Regions from separate parts of the Arthrobacter sp. DNA4 genome, predicted to be linked through region 1. Evidence: riboswitches for the same ligand, from Rfam matches in the RefSeq annotation. Region 1 holds a riboswitch; each other region holds the start of a gene.
The links. Region 1 has a riboswitch for S-adenosylmethionine ahead of NMQ03_RS06910 (bifunctional o-acetylhomoserine/o-acetylserine sulfhydrylase). Riboswitches for the same ligand answer to the same signal wherever they lie in the genome.

Region 1 (7,028 bases):
CGCCTCAGTTTGTCCCACGACAGCATCCACCGGCAGAAATCCTGGTGGCCAGTGCGTTGGGTCGGCATCCTGGTGGTCGGGTTTGTAGTGCCTGCCTGTTGGTGAGGTCCAGCCGGGCGGATTGTTTTCGGTTGCTGTGCTGGGTGTCCATTGGCTGTGGTGCTTGAGCCGGTGGTGCTTGGGGCAGAGCTGTGCCAGGTTGCTGGCGTTGGTGGTGCCGTCGTGTTCCCAGGCGGTGAGGTGGTCGGTTTCGTTGTCGGGGGTGCGGTTGGTGCAGCCGGGGAAGGTGCATTTGGTGTCGCGCATCCTGATCCAGCGTTTGATGGTTTCGGTGAGCCGGTAGTTTTTGCGGCCGATTTCCAGTGGTGCCCCGTCGCGGGGGTCGACGAGGACCCGGTAGAAGGAGTCCGCCCCGTCGGCGACGAGTTTCCGTGCCATGGACGTCGGGATCGGCCCGAAACCATCCAGTACGGCGGGTTCATCGGTCTGGCCGAGGAGGGAGAGCACGGGCACGGTGACCAGGACATCGGCCCGCGGGGTGGGGACCTGTCCGACCTCCATGGGTTTCCCGGTCTGTGTGGTCTGGCCGTCGCCGAGGAGCAGGGAGGCGGCGATGTCGGGGCGGAGTTGGGTGAGGGTGCGCTCTTCGGTGGGGCCTTGGAGGCCGCGTGCGGTGGCGGTGGTGCGGTTCCAGATCGCGCACGCGGTGTCCCCGGGGAGGTAGAGCGAGACCCAGGCCATGCCATCCCGGTCGGGGGTGTATTCCATCCGCCGATCAGCCACACCCTTTGCATGGCGCTTCTCGATCGAGTCAGGGTGGTGGCGTTCCCGCCAGCTACGGACCTTGGCCCGGAACCGGGACGGGACGAGCTCACCGGGGGCCGCGCCGCGGGCGGGGTTGGGTGCATCGGGGTCGAAGAAGTGCGCCACCAGAGAGGCCGCGCCCTCGGAGGTGAGGCCTTCGGTTTCGTCGGCGATGATCTTCGCGTGCTGCCAGGACAACACGCCGGCGGCCAGTGCGTCCATGACGGGTGGCAGGGAACAGATCCGCCGCGACTGCTCCACCAAAGCGCCCGCGGCCGCGGAACTGATGGTCAGGACTCCCGCGATCTCCTCCACCACGGACATGTCCGCGTAAGCGCGGTCCTGGATTGAGGCGTCCGGCGGCGTCATCGCCTCCTGGAACTCCACTGCCTCAGCGGCGTCCCATGCCTTTCACCGCTGCAAGTTGTGCTTCCAGGCGGGACGCGGCTTCCAGGCGTTCCAGCCGGATCTCATACCGCCGCTGCAACACATCACCGGCACCGACATGAGCGCCGGAAGCCAGGAAAGCGTCCTCTTTCTCCAGGGCGCCCAGGGCAGCAACAGAGGCATGGATACCCTCCAAGCCACCGCAACACCACCGCTGATTCCCATAGCAACATCATCCGACGAGGCACTGACATTCAAAGTGTTGGCCGTTTTAGTTGACACCGCCCGGGACTCCCGACCCGGCAGCCACTTAAACGAATTCGGCCGCCATTGGGTGGTGACGCCGTTGTCACCACCCAATGGCGGCCGAAGCTTGCCTGGGCGCAACCCAGGAACCTCCCGGACAGGGCCGGAAAGGAGGGAGGGAGGAGCGTCAGATAGTGACGGCCCCGTTGGCGGTCTCAAAGGTGACCGAGAGGATGCCCGGCGTCCCGTGCGGGGCGACCCATTCGACCGCAACGTCCTCGAGCGGCTTCTCCACCGGCTCACCCAGCCACTCGGTGACGCGCGAGGCGGAACCGGCGATGGTCAGGCAGCTCATCTTGAGGTTGCTCTCGTACGCATTGGACGGGTGGAGCGAGGGATCGCCCTCCCACTTGAGCATGTACGGGACCTGGGGATCGGCGATGAGGCCCAGGATGCCAATCTGCTTCCAGACCAGCTCGCGGCCGTCCGGGAATTTGCGGTTGCCGTTCACGGCGGCGCGGCCCAGGCGTTCCTCGAAGGGGGCGAGGTCGTCCACTTCGACGCACCAGCCCATCCACCCGCCACCGGCAGCGGAACGGGCACGCACTGCCTGCCCGAAGGGTGCCTTGTCCGATGCCGGATGGTCCAGTACCTCGACAACTTCGAGGTACTTGTGCCCGGCGAGCGGAATGATCATATTTCGGGTTCCGAAGCGGGGGTGTACGCCACCCTTCACTGCCTCAACGCCGAGGGCAGTTGCAATACGTTCGGTAGTGGCCGCGAGGCCATCGTGTTCACAGGCGTAAGAGACGTGATCCATGCGCATGCGAACATCTTGGCACTTTGTGATCCGGCTCTCAGCTAAGGGTGCCCTTACTAGCATTTGTCGTGCGCGGCGCCCCGGTACCGGAGCCAACAGGGGCGCCGGAAGACCATGTTCGTCACAATGCTGTCCACAGCGGCTGTCCGGTTCCTAGACTGGGCCCAGGTCATGAGTGCCAGCGACAAGCCCCGGCTCGCTGGTAAGCAACCCTCCATCCGCGGTGGGGTGCCCCGGGTGAGGACCTGGCTCTCCGGCAACAGCCGGGAGCAAGCGCGGCCCGTACTGCCGGTGAGCATGCCGGGCCCATGTCAAAGGAGATTTGGATGTCCAACGGATGGTCCTTCGAAACCCGCCAGATCCATGCAGGCCAGACGGCGGACAGCGCCACGGGTGCCCGCGCCCTGCCCATCTACCAGACCACGTCATTCGTGTTCCCCAGCGCTGAAAGCGCTGCCAACCGTTTTGCCCTGGCTGAACTTGCGCCCATTTACACCCGCATTGGCAACCCAACCCAGGACGCCGTCGAGCAACGGATTGCCAGCCTCGAAGGAGGCCTGGCCGCGCTGCTGCTGAGCTCCGGGCAGGCCGCGGAAACCTTCGCTGTCCTGAACATCGCCGAGGCAGGAGACCACATCGTGGCCAGCCCCAGCCTTTACGGCGGAACCTACAACCTGTTCGCCCACACGCTGAAGAAGTTCGGCATCTCGGTGACCTTCGTGGCCGATCCGGACAACCTGGACCAGTGGCGCGATGCCGTCCAGCCCAACACCAAGCTCTTCTTCGGTGAAGTGGTCTCCAACCCGCGCCAGGACGTCCTGGACATCGAGGGCATCTCCCAGGTGGCCCACCAGGCGGGCGTGCCCCTGATCGTGGACAACACCCTTTCAACCCCCTACCTGATCCGCCCGCTGGAGTGGGGAGCAGACATTGTGATCCACTCGGCCACCAAATACCTTGGCGGCCACGGCTCCGCCATCGCCGGTGTCATCGTCGATTCCGGCAAGTTCGATTTCGGCAAGGATCCGGAACGGTTCCCCGGCTTCAACACCCCGGACCCCACGTACAACGGCCTGGTCTACGCACGCGACCTCGGCGAAGGCGGCGCGCTCGGCGCCAACCTCTCCTACATCCTCAAAGCCCGGGTGCAGTTGCTGCGCGACCTGGGCTCGGCCGTCTCGCCCTTCAACGCGTTCCTGATTTCCCAGGGCCTGGAGACGTTAAGCCTGCGGGTGGAGCGCCACGTTGCGAACGCCACGGAAGTGGCGCGCTGGCTGGAGGCAAGGGACGACGTCGAATCCGTCGCCTACGCGGGGCTTCCCTCCAGCCCCTGGTACGAGCGTGGCCGCAAGTACGGACCCAAGGGGACGGGCGCCGTCGTGGCCTTCAACCTGGCCGGCGGGGCAGAGGCGGGCAAGCGCTTCGTCGACGCCCTGGAGCTGCATTCCCACGTGGCCAACATCGGCGACGTCCGCTCCCTGGTCATCCACCCGGCGTCGACCACGCACAGCCAGCTTTCGCCGGAGCAGCAGGTTGTAGCCGGCGTTCACCCGGGCCTGGTCCGGCTTTCCGTCGGCCTGGAGCACATCGACGACATCCTCGCCGACCTGGAGGCAGGCTTCCGGGCCGCCAAGGGCGCCAACCAGTAGCCCCAAACACGAGGACGCAGCATGTGGCAAGCCGGGAAGTCACAACCAGTCATACTCTTGGCCTGGAGTGGGGGGTGTTTCGTACACTCGAACCAGGTCATGAGTGCCAGTGACAGCCCCGGCTTGCTGGTAAGCAACCCTCCATCCGCGGTGGGGTGCCCCGGGTGAGGACCTGGCCTGCCGGTCAGACGACGGCAGGCAAGCGCGTAGAAGAGGTCTTGCCATGACGGTTACCGTCGCCCGAACCACCATTCCCGAACATGGAATTGTCCGTTACGCCTCCATCGGGGGACTGGAACTCGAGGCCGGGGGATACCTCCCGGATGTCACCCTGGCCTATGAAACCTGGGGGACGCTCAACGCGGACGCCAGCAACGCCATCCTGATCGAGCACGCGCTGACCGGCAGCACCCACGTGACCCGCGGCGACACCGACGAAGAAGGCTGGTGGGAACAGCTGGTAAGCCCCGGCGCTCCCGTGGACACGGACCGCTTCTTCGTGGTGTCCATCAACATTGTCGGTGGCTGCTACGGATCCACTGGCCCGTCATCGCCCGCGCCTGACGGAAAGCCCTGGGGCTCCAGGTTTCCCCTCGTCACGCTGCGTGACAGCACTGTTGCTGAAGCCAGGCTGGCGGACCAGCTGGGCATCAAGAGCTGGTTCGCCGTCCTTGGCGGGTCGATGGGCGGCGCCCGCGCCCTGGAATGGGCGGTGACGTACCCGGAGAGGGTGCAGCGCTGCGCCGTGATCTCCGTGGGAGCCGCCAGCACTGCCGAACAGATTGCTTTCGCGCAGGCCCAGACTCTGGCCATCCGGCAGGACCCCAACTTCAACGGCGGGGACTACTACGGCGGTCCGTGTCCGGAAGACGGGCTGGCACTTGCCCGGCGCATCGCCCACATCACCTACCGGTCGGCCGCGGAACTGGAAGGCCGCTTTGGCCGGGCACCCCAGGCGCCCGAATCACCCCTGCAGGGGGAAATTCTCGCCTCCCGCGGCCGCTACCAGGTGGAAAGCTACCTGGACCACCAAGGGAACAAGCTGGTGAAGCGCTTCGACGCCAACAGCTATATCGCCCTGACCGAGGCGCTGATGAGCCACGATGTATGCCGGGGGCGGGGAACCTTGGCCGAAGCCCTGGCCACCTCCACGGCACGGTTCTTCGTGGCCGCGGTGGACTCGGACAGGCTCTATTTTCCGTCGCAGTCCCACGAACTGGCCCAGGCCCTGCCCGGCGACGTGGACGTCCATGTCATCCAGGCGCCGATCGGGCACGACGGGTTCCTCACCGAGATCGGGCAGTTGGGCGGCCGGCTGCGGAGCAGCTTCCTGGTCTAGGCGCCGCCTGGCGGACAACCGGCATTGTGCATTCCTGCAGATGCCTTCTGCACTAATCGGCGTTGAGGTTGCACCGCAGGCAGACCATACTCATCGAATCCGGCTTTCGTGGTGTGCATCACACCCGTCTGCCATTGACTGGTCCCCGTGGTGTCGACGACGACGCCGAAGGAGTTCGCATGAGTACGGAAAGCTCCGCCGCAAGGCGCACAGAGGAAACCGACGTCAAGGCCTCAGGCCTTAAGAAGGTGGTGACGGCTTCCATGGCCGGCACCGTCGTTGAATGGTATGAATTCTTCCTCTACGCATCGGCCGCCACCCTGGTGTTCGGGAAGGCCTTCTTCCCCAACGCCGGGACGGAACTGGACGGCATCATCGCCGCCTTCCTCACCTACGCCGTCGGTTTTGTCGCGCGCCCCATCGGCGGCATCGTCTTTGGCCACTTCGGCGATAAGTTCGGCCGCAAGCAGCTGCTGCAGCTGAGCATCATCCTGGTGGGCGTCTCCACCTTCCTGATGGGCTGCCTGCCCACCTTCGGACAGATCGGCTACTGGGCCCCCACGCTGCTGGTCTTCCTGCGGTTCGCCCAGGGCTTTGCCGTGGGCGGGGAGTGGGGCGGCGCCGTCCTCCTCGTCGCAGAGCACAGCCCCAGCAAGTCACGCGGTTTCTGGGCCAGTTGGCCGCAATCGGCAGTGCCCCTCGGCAACCTGCTGGCCACGGCCGTGCTGTTCGTCCTCTCCTCCACGCTGACGCAGGACGCGTTCCTGGGCTGGGGCTGGCGCGTGGCGTTCTGGCTCTCCGCCGTGATCGTCCTGATCGGCTACTACATCCGCACCAAGGTCAACGACGCCCCCATCTTCCTGGAGGCCCGCAAAGAGGTGGAGGCGGGCCACAAGGGTTACGGCGTGGCCGAGGTGTTCCGGCGCTACCCGCGCGGGGTCTTCACCGCCATGGGCCTGCGCTTCGCGGAAAACATCCTGTACTACCTGGTGGTCACGTTCTCCATCACCTACCTGAAGACCGTGGTGCAGGCTGACACCACGCGGATCCTGCTGCTGCTGCTCCTTGCGCACGCCGTCCACTTCGCGGTGGTTCCCATGGTGGGCAAGCTGTCGGACCGCTTCGGCCGCAAGCCCGTCTACATGGTAAGCGCCATCATGGGTGCCACCTGGGGTTTCTTTGCCTTCCCCATGATGGACACCAAGAACGATGTCATCATCCTGGCGGCCATCATGATCGGCCTGGTGTTCCACGCCTTCATGTATGCCGGGCAGCCCGCCATCATGGCGGAAATGTTCCCCACCCGGATGCGGTACTCCGGTGTCTCCCTGGGGTACCAGGTGACGTCCATCGTGGCGGGCTCGCTGGCGCCGATCATCGCAGCCTCCCTGCTGGGAACGTACAAGTCCTCCGTCCCGGTGGCGGTGTACCTGCTCATCGCATGTGCCATCACCGCCGTCGCGGTCTTCTTCCTGAAGGAAACCCGGGGCATCTCGCTGCACGACGTTGACGCGGCCGACGCCAAGGGCACGGCAGACCTGCTCGCTGCCAGCAAGAAGTAGGCCATGAAAGCCGCCGTCCTCTATTCCACCGTTCCCGCCCCGGCCGGCGCCGAGGGCAAACAGAGCTACGCCGAGTCCCGGCCCCTGCTGGTGCAGGAGCTGGATCAGCCGGAGCCGCGCGCCGGTGAGCTCGGAGTTTCCATCACCTACTCGAGCCTGTGCCATTCGGACCTTTCCGTGGTGGACGGGTCGCGCGTCCGGCCCCTTCCCATGGCCCTGGG
Region 2 (7,028 bases), 1.9 Mb from region 1:
TGGCTGCTCCTCGGCGCCAAGACCCTTTCCTACGCCGTCAACATGGCAGCGTTGCGCCATGCCCACAAACAGGGCGCCGACGACGTCATCTTCCTGTCCTCCGACGGCCGCGTGCTGGAGGGCCCCACGTCCACGGTGCTGCTTGCGCATGTGGAGCAGTCCGACGACGGCACAACAGTGAAGCGCCTCATCACTCCCCAGCTGGACAGCGGCATCCTGGCCGGGACCTCCCAGGGTGCCCTCTTCGCAGCCGCCAAGGCGGCGGGCTGGGAACTGGGCTATGGTCCGCTGGAGCCCAGGGACCTCATGGACGCGGATGCGGTCTGGCTGATCTCCAGTGTCCGCCTGCTGGCGCCCGTGAACCGGATCGACGGCAAGGAAATCGGCACCCCGTCGGTCCAGAAGGAACTGACCGCCGAGTTGAGCGGACTTTTCGCCGGCATCCACTAGGCCGCAACAAGCGGCGCAATCCCTTTTCCCACTCCCGCATCACCCGTAAGGTGTGGACCATGGACTCGCGAAACCTGCCGATTGAAAACCTGTCCTTCGACGACTGCTGGGAACTCCTCGACAATGACGCGGTGGGCAGGCTGGCCATCGTGGTGGACGAACATCCCGAGATCTTCCCCGTGAACTACGCTGTCCACCTGCGCAGCATCGTCTTCCGCACCGCACCCGGTTCAAAGCTTTGGGGCGCCCGGATGGAACGGTAAGCAGCACTGGAAATAGACGGCTACGACCCCGCCTCGGAACAGGCCTGGAGCGTAGTGGTGCGCGGCGAAACGGAGATCATCGAGGACCAGGGTGTGAAGGATGCAGTGGATGCACTCGGCCTGGAACCGTGGCAGCCGGGCGAAAAAGCCCACTACGTCCGGCTGAACGCCAAAGCCCTGACCGGACGCCGGTTCCGCGTAAACCGGCCGGACATCTGGAACACCCGCCTGCAGGACCGGCGCCGGGCATCCTTCGAATAGCGCCGCCCGGGTAATCCGGCCTCCACAAGGCCACGGAGCGTCAGGCGGCGGGGCCTGCAGCCTGCCGTGACAGCTGTGCTTCCAGCCCGGACAGCAGGATGCCAAGTCCCTGGTCAAGCTCCGCCTCGCCGTCGTACTCAGACAGGGCGGGAGCAAGGGCACGCAGCCTGGGGAACTCCTTGGTAAGCAGGCGGTGGAGCCCCAGGCGCAACAGCACCTCGTTCTCTTCCGGATCCACCACATACTCCTGCAATTCGTTCAGGATGTGCCCGTAGAGGAAGCCGTAGTAGGCGCGGTAGACGTGGAGCGCATCGGCCGGCGAGAATCCCGCCGCGCCCAGCAGGGACAGGATCTGTTCCAGGGGCCGCAGCGTGCCCAGGGGGCGAAGGCCCAGAGGCGTGGAAAGGGGCCGCGTCACCAACAGGGGAACCACATTGGGATGCTGCAGGGCAAGCGTCCGCAGGCTGTGGGCGATCTTCCGCAGCTGGGCTTTCCAGTCCGGGTCCTCCGGATGGATGCTGAGCTGGTTGAGTACCAGCTCCGTTATCCCGTCCAGCAAGGCGGCGCGGTTTTCGGCGTACCGGTAGAGGCTCATGGGATCCCGGCCGAGCTCCTGCCCCAAGCGGCGCATGGTCAGCGCCTCCAGGCTTTCGGCGTCCACCAGCTCCAGGGCCTTGGCCAGCACAATGTCCCTGCTCAGCCTCGTTTTGGCCTGCCCTGGCTGGGAACTGTTGGCGGAAGTCATCAAAAAGTCCTCACTGGCGGCCCTCGTCCCGAAGTAACTGGGACGGTTGCCTCATATCTGGTCTACAGGTAAAGTCTACATCGTAGACAAGATGAACTCTTGAGCTTTTCTGGACCTCTCAAGGAAAGCGACTACATAATCCTTTGCCACCTTGTGCAGGGCATCGAGGTTCGCCGCTGGAGCCTACCGGCGGCACCACGGCACCGAGCGAAGGGACGCCTCATGGCCAATTCGCAGTTTGATCTTTTCCTCCACGAAGCCACCTACGCAGACCACGCCTCCGACACCAACCTGGACCCCGACCGCCTCTACGGCCTGTACACCAGCTGGTGCTTCGTTAACGAACAGCCCACCGGCACCGAGTCCAGTTTCTGGGCTGCCATGAAACACAAAGTCTCGGCCCGCCACAACGGCCTGCGCATGAGAGGGCCTGCTGCTGCGGACTACATCCTCAGCAGCTACCCGCGACTCGTCTAGGCTGTTTCCGGGCCTCCAACGGACCCCAGGACAACCAGCGGCGAACGATGACATGCTGCGGCACTTTTGTGCCGCAGCATTTTCATGTCCGGACGCCCCACCCGCAACCGGAGTCCGCGCCTGGGAGATCCCTAGGTGGGGATGATCCGGAAAAGGAACCTGGTGCGGACCATCACCCACAGCAGGCCCAGGACCACGGCGTAGGCCGCGGTGTTGAGGAAAATGCTCTGCTGCTGGAGCGCCGGGATGTTTGTGACGACGGCGATCAGCACCACATGCATGATGAACACATAGAGCGTGGCGCGGCCCAGCGGAATCAGGAACCAGCCCAGGGCCCGCTCCACCGGTTTCCAGTAAGCGCTGAGGAACGCGTAGGCGGCCACCACCAGGACCAGGACGTTGAACAGGCGGCCGGGCGCCAGGTAGGTCCGGCCGAAGAGTGCGTCATACATGGCCCGGTAGGAGGCGTCCGGCATGAGCGCCAGGCGGACGTCGTAGTTGTTGGCCAGGTAAGGATTCCCCCAGGACAGGAAGGCCAGGGCAAACGCTGCCACAGTGCAGGCCGCCACCACCCAGGTGTGGGCCGACAGCCAGGCAACGATGCTGCGGCGGTAGTAGCCAACCACCAGCCCGAGCACAAAAAGCACCTGCCAGACCAGCAGGGGGAACGAGTCCTCAAACTGGGACGGCAGGATCCTGAACCGGGTCACCGCGCCCACGGCGTACACGGCGAGCGTCGCCAGCAAGACCCAGACGGCCTTGCCGCGGTTCAGCGCCGCAAGGATCAGCGGGCTGGCCAGCAGGAGCACCACGTACAGGCCCATGACGTTGAACTGCCAAGGCCCGAACTGCAGCAGCACGATAGTAAGCAGCACCTGCGGCGGCACGGGGAACTGGAACAGCGATGACATGCCGGCATAGAGGTCGTAGGTCCGGTAAGCACCACCGTGTCCCGCCCCGCCGGTCCCCTGGTCCACGAACGTGGTCAGGGCCTCGGTGTGGAAGAACGGGAGCAGGGAAAGAAGGAAGACGCCGATCAGCACGGCCAGCGCAGTCACGTACAGCTTCCCGGCACGGCGGGATGTCAGGTCCACCACCCGGCCGAAGTCCTGCTTGGCTTTGGGCCCGTACACCATGCCGACCACCAGGCCGGAGAACAGCACGAAGAGCTCCGCGCCTGACACGAAGCCCACCGCCTCCTGGGTGAGCAACTGGAACAGTGAGGCCATGCCCAGGTGGTTGACCACAACGAAGACTATGGCCAGACCGCGCAGCAGATCCACCCTCGAATCCCTGGTGGAAGGGTCCTGGTAGCTCCAGGACGTGGCGGTGTTGATCCGGCGGGGAATCTGCCACAGGGCCACCAGGAGGATGACCATGGCGGCAGCAAGGGTCCACGGGACGGCACCGGAGAGCGTATTGGCCCGCACGTAGGTGCCTGTGGACGCCACATCCGTGACAGGGCCGGTGACCATCGGTGATGCCTTCAGCCTGTCGAGCGCGGACTTGGCAACATCCGGGCTTCCCGTGAGCAGCCAGCTGATGCTTGCCACGCCGGTGTCCCGCGTGCTGGTCCGCTCGTCCCACACCACGGCGGCCGTCCCGCCGAAAGCGGGCGATGTGGCAGTGGCCACCACCTGGTCCCACCAGCCCGTCTTGATGTCCGCCTCGGGTGCCCCACCGGACGCAGGGCTGTAGAAGGCCGAGGTCTGCAGGAGGAATGGCTTTTTGCGTCCCTCGGCGTAGGTGCCGTAGAAGTTTTCGCTGCCGGATGCCGTCAGCATCTCCTGGAGTTCACCGGGACGCGGCGTGGTGTTGACGGCGGCCCCGCCGGAAGTGTCGTCGTGATAGGCGGTCAGGCCCACCCAGTCCACGGCGTCATCGCCGGGGTAATAGGGAGCATAGGCGCTGTCGCTTCCGTTCCAGGCCCCGTCCCCATTCGTATCCAGGAGGGAGAACCCCTCGCTTCCCGGCTCCGGGGCATTCCGGTTCCGTTCAAAGGGGTAGTCCTTGCCCAGGTAGGGCGCCCACACCATGGCGGCCCGGCCGCCGTCGTACTTCTTGAAGGCTGCCGCCACGGCCTGGAAGGTTTGCCGGTACGTGGCCGGCTGCTGGCCCCATGCCACCCAGCCGGTATTCATATCGGGGGCGAACCGGACCAGCAGTTGGCCTTTGAACCCCGACGCCAGGTCGCGCACTTGTGCTGCGAACGCTTCCGCCTCGGCCGTGCCGAGCTGGTCCAGGGGCACCGACGGCTTCACCGTGAGCAGGGCGTGGGCGCCTTTGGCAGCAGTCTGCTGCAGGAAGCCGTCCATGTCGTTCCGCTCCGATTCGCGGTAGGGAATGGTGATGTCATGGCCGAAGACGGCAGGGCTGGCGCCCAGCCGGTCACTGAAGCCCGCAGCCGTATCCTCACCCCACTCGAGGACCGCCCCCAGCCAGGGCTTGCCCTTGTCCGGTGCAGCAGGCGCGGCGTGCGCCGGTCCGGCCGGGACCACCAGGGCCAGGAGGGCGATGATGGCCGCGGCGAAAAAGGCTGCGATGGAACGCGGACGGTTCCGCCGGATGGCGGCGTGGTGGTGCGATACGTGTGCCCGCATGCTGACAAGGACCCCCCGGTACTCATTGCTCTGGATACGGGGCGGCGCCCCCCGGTAAGAACTTTATCGGCCCGCGGGCATTACCCGTGCCGTGTCGCGGACGGCTCAATTACGGAACATGACGACGGCGGCGATGCGGCGGGGCGCGGCAGGTGTTACGTTTTTGGGGAGTAATGAGTACCGGTGCAAAGCCCTGACTTGCCGGTCGGCAACCCTCCCTTTCGCGGCGGGGTGCCTCAGGTGAATACTCGGCATATCGACCGATTCGAGCTGCAAGCGTGAAAGAAGGAGATCCGTCGTGTCCGACGCACCCGCCCCTGACGAAAAACTGTCCTACCGCCTGATTACCGGCGCGGACAACCGTGAATTCTGTGAGCGGATCTCCGCTGCACTCGCCGACGGCTATGTCCTGCACGGCAGCCCGGCGGCAACCTTCAACGGCACCACCGTCATCGTTGCGCAGGCAATCGTCCTTCCGGCCGCCATCGCCTCAGCCGATGCCGCCGTGGCGACCGCCGTGGACCAGCTCGATGCCGAATTTGAGGGCGAGTTCGACGGCGAGGGTCACGCATGAGCTACGCCGGAGACCTGACGCCGCAGGAAGCCTGGGCCAAGCTGGAGCAGGGCGCCATCCTGGTGGACGTCCGCACCGAGGGCGAATGGGCCCACATCGGCATCCCGGACACCAAAGCCACGGACAACGATCCCCTGTTCATCCAGTGGACCTTTCCCGGCGGTATCCCCAACCCCGACTTCGTCAAGGACCTGCAGGAGCAGGCGCCGGAGGATCCCCACGCGGAACTGCTGTTCCTGTGCCGTTCCGGCCAGCGGTCCATCGCGGCCGCAACTGCCGCCACCCAGGCCGGCTTCACCGCGTACAGCGTGCTGGAGGGCTTCGAAGGCGAGCCCGACCGCTACGGCGAGCGGACCGTCAATGGCTGGAAGAACCGCGGCCTCCCCACCAACCTCGGAAAGAACTAAGTGGCCTTCAACCCAGACGCCCCCGGCTGGAACCCCGACACCCAGGCAGTCCGCGGAGGCCTGGACCGCTCCAACTTCCAGGAAACATCCGAGGCCATCTTCCTGAACTCCGGGTTCGTCTACGAATCAGCCGCGGCAGCTGAACGCGCCTTCACCGGCGAGGACGAGCGCTTTGTCTACTCCCGCTACGGCAACCCGTCCGTGGCCACCTTCCAGGAACGGCTCAGGCTGCTGGAAGGCGCCGAAGCATGCTTCGCGACGGCGTCGGGCATGTCCGCCGTGTTCACCGCGCTGGGTGCCCTGCTGGCTGCCGGTGACCGGGTGGTGGCCGCCCGGTCACTGTTCGGTTCGTGCTTTGTGATCCTGAATGAGATCCTGCCCCGTTGGGGCGTGGAAACGGTCTTCGTGGACGGGCCGGACCTGGACCAGTGGCGCGAAGCCCTGTCCAAGCCCACCACCGCCGTCTTCTTCGAGTCCCCGTCGAACCCCATGCAGGAGATCGTGGACATCGCAGCCGTCAGTGAACTGGCGCATGCGGCCGGGGCCACCGTGGTGGCGGACAACGTCTTTGCCACTCCCCTGCTGCAGCGCTGCGGGGACCTCGGCGCCGACGTGATCGTCTACTCCGGCACCAAGCACATCGACGGGCAGGGCAGGGTGATGGGTGGTGCCATCCTGGGCACCAAGGAATTCATCGACGGACCGGTGAAGCAGCTGATGCGGCACACCGGCCCCGCGCTTTCCGCTTTCAACGCCTGGGTTCTGACCAAGGGCCTGGAGACCATGGGCCTGCGCGTCAACCACTCCTCGGCGACCGCCCTTCGGCTCGCAGAATGGCTGGAGGAACAGCCGGCGGTGGGCTGGGTGAAGTACCCGCTCCTGAAGTCGCACCCGCAGTACGGGCTGGCGGCAAAGCAGATGAGTGCCGGTGGCACGGTCCTTACCTTCGAGCTCGCTCCTTCCGGCGGACGCACGGGCAAGGAAGCGGCGTTTGCGCTGCTGGACGGGCTGCGGATCATCGATATCTCCAACAACCTCGGTGATGCAAAGTCCCTGATCACGCACCCCGCCACCACTACCCACCGGGCGATGGGCCCGGAGGGGCGGGCCGCCATCGGCCTGAGTGACGGCGTGGTCCGGCTCTCGGTGGGGCTCGAGGACCCGGAGGACCTCCTCCGCGACCTGGAGCAGGCGCTGAAGCAGATCTAGCGGCGGCTGGTCCTGCCTGAGTTTCCAGCAGTATGTGGACCC
Region 3 (7,028 bases), 900 kb from region 1:
GCGAAGTGGGCAACAAGAAGACCTACGACCCCCGTGTCTGGGGCGCCTCCGCCGAAGCCGGCCTGGCAGCCCGCGTGGTGGAAGCCACCAAACAGCTCGGTTCGGCCGGAAAGACCTTCTAGATGTCGGACGAGTTCCGCCGGAACCTGATGGGGCCGGAGCCCACGCTCCTGCCTGCCGAAACCGAGGTGTACGGGCAGCTGGATGCCGGTCACGAGGCATTGGACCTGGTGGCCAAGCACCCCACGTCCTCCCTGCTGTGGGCCGTGCTCGCCGAGGAGGCGTGGGCGGAGGGCCGGGTCATCGACTCCTACGCCTACTCCCGGGTGGGCTACCACCGCGGCCTGGACTCGCTGCGCCGCAACGGCTGGCGCGGCGTCGGGCCCATCCCGTGGGAGCACGAGCCCAACCGCGGATTCCTGCGGGCCCTCTACTCCCTGGGCAGGGCTTCGTCTGCCATCGGCGAGGCTGACGAGCCGGAGCGGATCGAAAAGTTCCTCAACGACTCGGACCCCACGGCGAAGGCAGCCATCGAGGGCAAGTAACTCCCTACCGCCTCCCTGGCTTCGCTTCGCTGAGCCAGGGAACCCTCGGCGGCGGAGGCCCCTAGATACGACGACGGCGGGTGGTTACCTTTCCTGGAAAGGTGACCACCCGCCGTCGGTCGTTTAAGGCTTGGCGATTCCGGTGCGTGCCATGGCGTCGGCGTAGGCCGCACGCATGTCCTCGAGGTACTCCTCCTGGCGCGCCGGGGAACCGGCGAAGGCGCGGCCGCTCAGTGACCTGACCTTGTAGGTCTTCAGGCCGCGGCGCCACAGCAGGGGCACTTCGGTCTTCAGCAGCAGGTTGGCCAGGCGGTTGGCCTCGGTGCCGTGCGCCACGATGACCGAGGCACGGGGCACCAGTGCCAGGAACTTCAGCAGCGGCTTCAGGCCTGCCTGGATCTGGTCGGGAGTGAACTTTCCGTTGGCCTCACCGGGGACGTGCCACGGGTGGACGTTCCACGGCATCACGAACTCAGGGCGCAGGCCCAGCTTCCACTGCAGGCCAAGCATGCGGGTCGCGGCATCCTGGTCCCCGGCGGTGATGAACCCGGACGGGTCCGCCTCGCCAATGTTGGAGAACAGGCTGATGATGCGGCATTCCTCCACGTCGTGCATGGGATCCACATAGGGGACCACGGTGCCGGGCTTGGTCTCCCGAAGGGAATCACACAGCTCGTTAACGGCAGCAACGCTGGGGTCGTAGCGGCGGCTCATGAGCTGTTCGTGGAATGTTTCGGGTGCCAGGGCTGTCATGAAGTGCTGGTTCTCCTGCGGGGATTGGCGTTGCTGCCGCCACGGAAATGGGCACGCGGGGGCGCGACACATCAGCGGCGGTTGATTGGGGTGGGCCGATTCCTGGTCGGCCTTACCCAGTTTAGCAAGCCCCGGGAAACGAAACGCCGGTCCCGTGCACCTGATTCAGCCAGGCCACGGAACCGGCGGGTCCCGGCTTCGCCGTCCGCAGCTACCAGAGGCGGGTTGTGGCCCGGCGGGCGCCCTCGCCGAGGGCCTCCAGCTTGGCGAAGGCGATCTGCGGGTGGACCCGGCCGCCCAGGCCGCAGTCGGTGGAGGCGATGACATTCTCGCGGCCCACGACGTCGGCAAAGCGGACAATGCGGTCTGCCACCAGGTCCGGGTGTTCCACCACGTTGGTGGCGTGCGAGACGACGCCCGGGATGATCACCTTGCCCTCGGGGAGCTTGGTGTCCTCCCATACCCGCCATTCGTGTTCGTGCCGGACGTTGGCCGCTTCGAAGGAGTAAGCGCCGGCGTTGACCTGCAGCACCGAGCCGATGATGTCGGCGAACGGGATGTCCGTGGTGTGTGGGCCGTGCCAGGAACCCCAGCAGACGTGCAGCCGGATCTGTTCCTGGGGCAGGTCGCGGAGGGCCCAGTTGGTGGCCTCGACGCGCAGCTGGATGAACTTCAGGTAGTCCTCCAGGGATGGCTCGGGATTGATCTGGTCCCAGCTCTCGGCCAGGGACGGATCATCGAGCTGCACGGTCAGGCCGGCATCGATGATCGCCTTGTATTCCTCCCGCATCGCATCCGCGCACGCGTAGACGAGTTCCTCATCCGAGGTGTAGTACTCGTTGGCCACACGGGCGCAGGAGCCGGGGGAGAGGGACGCTACGAAGCCGTCCGACAACCCGGCGGCGGCGAGGCCGGTCTTCAGGTTCCTGATGTCCGACGCCACCAGGTCCTGGCCGGTGTAGGTCAGGGGTCCGGCGATCTTGGGCTGCGTGACGCTCTTGCGGTGGGACAGGATGCCCGACGAGGGATCGTTGTAGGCCTCGTTGAACGCCTGCCGGTCCCGCCGGTCCGGGAAGGAGGTCAGGACGATGTTGCCGGGGGAAGAACGGTGCACCTGCGCATCGGCCCAGCGGTCCACATTCGTCGGCTCCAGGCCGCCCAGCCGTGCGAAGGAGTAGTTCCACCAGGCACCGTAGTCCACGGAACTGGACATCGTGTGCCCGTATTCGCCGTCGTTGGGAATGTCGATGCCGAGGTCCTTCTGGCGCTGGACCACCTCCACCACGGAGGCCTCCAGGAGTTCCAGGAACTCAGGGGTGACGCCGTCGGTTTCCTTGGCGGCGTTGGCCGCGATGAGTTCCGGGGTGCGGGGCAACGATCCTGCGTGGGTGACGCGAATGTGGTCGGTGTTCAGGGACATGCTGGAATCTTCCTTTCCATCGGTCCTGGCAGTAGCACCTTCGGGCGGCAGGAATCCTGCGGGACCGTGGTTGCTGCGGCGTCATCGAGCCAGGTCTCTCGGCCGCTCCGGATGGTTCACTCTCACATAAATCCAGATGCCTGCCCCGGGGCAAGTCTGCTCCGCTTTATGTCGCGACAGGTCGCGTCTGAAGCTTCCCTGCCGAAAACATGCTTACAGCCTTTGTTCAGGTTATTGACAGGTTTCGTTAAGCTTGGTTGGCTGAGGTCACATGCCGCTGCCCGCGACGGAGCTGGCCGTCGCACCCCGATGCACTCGAAAGAGGTAACGCACTGTGAAGAAATCCCTGGCAAATTTCGGGACCTTCGCCGTCTCCGGCGCCCTGGCGCTGGCCGTCGTCGCAGGTCCCGCCCCGCTGGCACACGCGGTAGGCGAAGGCCCCAACTACGACGGCAACGGCCAGATCACCACGTCCAAGCTCGCCACGTACGAACAGATGGTCTCGTTCCTGAAGGACCAGGACGCGCGCCAGCCGGCAATGGAGCTGGAGGTCATCGGGCAGACGGTCAAGGGGCGCGACATCCACCTGGTCAAGTACATTTCGGACCCGGCCAAGCCCACCATTCTGTACCTGACCCAGCAGCATGGCAACGAGCAGCTCACCACCGAGGGCGCCATGGAGTTCATCAAGCACCTGGGGACCGGCAAATCCGCCGACATCCTCAAAGGTGTGAACATCCTGGTGGTGCCCATGCTCAATGCGGACGGCGCCATGGGGGACGTGAACTTCTCCCTGGACAATTACCTTGCCAAAGGGGACCGCCACCTCACCCGCTACAACGCCGAGGGCGTGGACCTGAACCGCGACCATGTGGCCAAGATCCAGCCGGAGACCCAGGCGCTGCACAACAACGTCATGCGCAAATACCGGATCGACTACATGATCGACCTGCACCACCAGGGCACCCGGGCGGAGCGTGACGGCAAGCTGGTATCCGGCTCCATCCTGTACCCCACCACCCCCAACGCCGACCCCGCCGTCGTCGAAAAATCCAAGCAGCTCGGCGCGGTGGTCTTCAACAACGTCGACTCCACCGGCTGGGGACACCTGGGCAAGTACCAGGGCGGCAGTGCCGAAACCATCAGCCGCAACGGCATCTCCGTGGAGTACGGCATCGCCACCCTGCTCTTCGAGATGCGCGGCATGTCGGACCACTATTTGGACGGCTATGCACTCGGACAGCGCAGCAACGGCTACCTGATCAAGCAGACCGTCACCACGCTGACCTCCACGGCCGCGGCCATCGCGGACGGGTCCATTGCCGACGCCGACACCTCCTTCTGGAACACGCTCGCCGAACAGACGTCCCGGCCCGCCGGGGAGGCTGAGGACGAGTAGGCGGCACCGGCCGCCGCGGCCTTTTGGCAGAAAGGGCCGCGGCGGGCCACAACAGTGGACAAAGTGCCCTATCGGCTAAACTTGGGTGGTAAGAGCCCCGGAACTCTTGCTTCGCTGCGCCGTGCTGCGGCTGTGCGAAGGCCGGTATGTTCGGGGCATTCTCATGAACGGCGCTGCATGGGCCCGCCACCTGGTGGCAGGACCGGGCAGTCCGAACGAATGGGGGAGGATCCCATGCCAGCAATTGTGATCGTAGGAGCCCAGTGGGGCGACGAAGGAAAAGGCAAGGCCACCGACCTGCTGGGCGGCCGTGTTGACTACGTCGTCAAGCCCAACGGCGGCAACAACGCCGGGCACACCGTCGTCGTAGGCGGTGAAAAGTACGAACTCAAGCTGCTGCGGCATTCTCAGCCCCAACGCTGTTCCCATCATCGGCAACGGCTGCGTGGTGAACCTTGAGGCCCTCTTCCAGGAAATCGACGGACTCCAGGCGCGCGGCGCCGACACCTCAAAACTGCGGGTCTCCGCCAACGCCCACCTGGTGGCCCCGTACCACCAGGTGCTGGACAAGGTGACCGAACGCTTCCTCGGCAGCCGCGCCATCGGCACCACCGGCCGCGGCATCGGCCCCGCCTACATGGACAAGGTGGCACGGCTGGGCATCCGCGTCCAGGACGTCTTCGACGAATCCATCCTCCGCCAGAAGGTGGAAGGCTCGCTGCGCCAGAAGAACGAACTCCTGGTCAAGGTCTACAACCGCCGCAGTGTTGTGGTGGACGAGATCGTGGAGTACTTCCTGTCCTTCGCCGAGCGGCTCCGCCCCCTGGTCATCGACAGCACCCTGGTCCTGAACTCCGCGCTGGACGAGGGCAAGGTAGTCCTGATGGAGGGCGGCCAGGCAACGTTCCTGGACGTGGACCACGGCACCTACCCGTTCGTGACCTCCTCCAACCCGACCGCAGGCGGCGCGTCGGTGGGTTCCGGCATCGGGCCCACCCGCATCTCCCGCTCCATCGGCATCATCAAGGCCTACACCACCCGCGTCGGTGCCGGCCCGTTTCCCACGGAGCTTTTCGATGAGATGGGCATGTACCTGCAGAAGACCGGCGGCGAATTCGGCGTCAACACCGGCCGCCCGCGCCGCTGCGGCTGGTACGACGCCGTGCTGGCACGTCATGCTTCCCGCGTCAACGGCTTCACGGACTACTTCGTCACCAAGCTGGACGTCCTGACCGGCATCGAGCAGATCCCGGTGTGCGTGGCCTACGACGTCGACGGCGTGCGCCACGACGAGATGCCCATGACGCAAACCGAGTTCCACCACGCCAAACCGATCTTCGAGTACTTCGATGGCTGGACCGAGGACATCACGGGAGCCCGGACGCTGGCGGACCTTCCCGAGAACGCCCGCAACTATGTGCTGGCCCTGGAGAAGCTCTCCGGAACCCGGTTCTCGGCCATCGGCGTTGGCCCGGACCGCGACCAGACCATCGTGGTGAACGACCTCATCAACGACTGACTTGTGGGCCCCGCCTGCTAGGGAGCGGGTGGGGATTACGACGGCGGCAGGCCACCTTTTGCAGGTGGCCTGCCGCTTGTTTTTGCTGGCGGAAAGCGAATTTACACAGGCTTAACGCGCGCGGTCTTGTGAGACTTCCGGTGCCGCGGCCAGACTCGTCTGTACAACCTGGTGCCCAAGGAAGGATCGTCATGGCCGGAAAATTTGAAGCATTCATCGACGCTGATTCGTTTTTCCGGTTCCGTCTCCTGGCTCCGGACGGGGCCGTTATCGCCGTCTCCGGCCCCTTCGAGGACAAAGCCGCTGTGGCGGCAGGGATCGCCGCGGTGCGTGAATGTGCCGGGACCGGCCTGGTCACCGACCTGTGCCCCGCCGGAACCGTAGCCCGTCCCGCGCCTGCACCCGCTGCGGCTGCTGCCGCTGTTCCGGCCGGGCTGCCCGCCGCCGTCGTGCCCGTGTGCGGAGAGGAACGCGCGCCCTCCACGCGGCACGCCTTTGCACTGGCCAATACGCCGCGCCGGCATGCCACGGCCCCCCGGTGGACCAGGACAGCAACCCGCTGACGGACGGGGAAGAAAGTTTTCAAAAGTTTTTTTGAAAGCGCGTAACCCTTTGGGGTGCCCCAGCGATTACCCCTATGAAGTGCCGGTCTGGAACCTGTCCCCCATCACGTTCCAGGCCGGCTCTTTTGTCTTTCCGCAAGGGTGGCCGCACCGCCTGGCCCGGCACTGGCCCTGTTTCCGGCGCCGTGGCGGTTCCGGCGGGGTGGTTACCGGAGGGTAAAGTAGGGGCAGCGTTCCGGATGTACTGAACGCCCGCCTTGCCAACACCCTTCTTTGACGGAAAGCACCACGTCAGTGACCGATGCACAGACAGACGAGGCTCCGGACCAGCCGCTTTCCGGGACTGCCGCCTTCAACCTTGTCTACAAGACCTACGCATCACAGGTGCTGGGCTACCTCACAGCCCGGGGAGTCGAGGATCCGGAGGCCGCCATGCAGGAAGTGTTCCTTTCCGTGCTGCCCCGCCTCCACACCGTGCACGGCGGCGAACCCGGCCTGAGGACCTTTATCTTCTCCGTCGCCCACGCCCGCATGGTGGATGACCACCGCCGGCAAAGCCGGACCCCGGTCAAGCTGCCTTTCGAGCCCGAGCTCGACCAGCGGGTAGACACCTCAGCGGAAAAGGAAGCCCTGCAGCGCCTGTCGCCCCAGGAGGTCCTTAGGCTGCTGGACGGGCTGCCGCAGGACCAGCGGGACGTGCTGTCGCTGCGCCTGGTAGGAGGCCTCACGGTGGAACAGACAGCGGAGGCCATGGAAAAGAGCGCCGGTTCGGTGAAACAGCTTCAGCGGCGCGCATTGTTGAAACTCCGGGAACTCGCCGCAGTGAAGG

Region 2: it holds a riboswitch for S-adenosylmethionine, as region 1 does, so the genes downstream of both, NMQ03_RS19270 (DUF1737 domain-containing protein) here and NMQ03_RS06910 (bifunctional o-acetylhomoserine/o-acetylserine sulfhydrylase) in region 1, are expected to answer to the same signal.
Region 3: it holds a riboswitch for S-adenosylmethionine, as region 1 does, so the genes downstream of both, NMQ03_RS02910 (cobalamin-independent methionine synthase II family protein) here and NMQ03_RS06910 (bifunctional o-acetylhomoserine/o-acetylserine sulfhydrylase) in region 1, are expected to answer to the same signal.

Annotation. Positions count from the first base shown of each region.
Region 1 is NZ_CP101466.1:1,497,171-1,504,198, forward strand. Features, by position in the region: gene NMQ03_RS06900 (DUF222 domain-containing protein) at 1-1,173, opposite strand, end outside; gene NMQ03_RS21120 (hypothetical protein) at 1,196-1,387, opposite strand; gene NMQ03_RS06905 (VOC family protein) at 1,625-2,263, opposite strand; SAM riboswitch class IV at 2,425-2,539, shown strand; gene NMQ03_RS06910 (bifunctional o-acetylhomoserine/o-acetylserine sulfhydrylase) at 2,584-3,906, shown strand; SAM riboswitch class IV at 4,002-4,117, shown strand; gene NMQ03_RS06915 (homoserine O-acetyltransferase) at 4,130-5,245, shown strand; gene NMQ03_RS06920 (MFS transporter) at 5,425-6,807, shown strand; gene NMQ03_RS06925 (zinc-binding dehydrogenase) at 6,811-7,028, shown strand, end outside.
Region 2 is NZ_CP101466.1:4,152,416-4,159,443, forward strand. Features, by position in the region: gene NMQ03_RS19245 (aminodeoxychorismate lyase) at 1-450, shown strand, start outside; partial or broken gene NMQ03_RS19250 (pyridoxamine 5'-phosphate oxidase family protein) at 510-974, shown strand; gene NMQ03_RS19255 (TetR/AcrR family transcriptional regulator C-terminal domain-containing protein) at 1,015-1,719, opposite strand; gene NMQ03_RS19260 (hypothetical protein) at 1,942-2,196, shown strand; gene opgC (OpgC domain-containing protein) at 2,328-4,796, opposite strand; SAM riboswitch class IV at 4,966-5,081, shown strand; gene NMQ03_RS19270 (DUF1737 domain-containing protein) at 5,095-5,370, shown strand; gene NMQ03_RS19275 (rhodanese-like domain-containing protein) at 5,367-5,777, shown strand; gene NMQ03_RS19280 (O-succinylhomoserine sulfhydrylase) at 5,778-6,986, shown strand.
Region 3 is NZ_CP101466.1:593,598-600,625, forward strand. Features, by position in the region: gene fbaA (class II fructose-bisphosphate aldolase) at 1-122, shown strand, start outside; gene NMQ03_RS02900 (DUF3151 domain-containing protein) at 123-545, shown strand; gene NMQ03_RS02905 (uracil-DNA glycosylase) at 669-1,298, opposite strand; gene NMQ03_RS02910 (cobalamin-independent methionine synthase II family protein) at 1,510-2,718, opposite strand; SAM riboswitch class I at 2,732-2,836, opposite strand; gene NMQ03_RS02915 (M14 family zinc carboxypeptidase) at 3,053-4,117, shown strand; partial or broken gene NMQ03_RS02920 (adenylosuccinate synthase) at 4,352-5,636, shown strand; gene NMQ03_RS02925 (DUF1508 domain-containing protein) at 5,828-6,199, shown strand; gene NMQ03_RS02930 (RNA polymerase sigma factor) at 6,494-7,028, shown strand, end outside.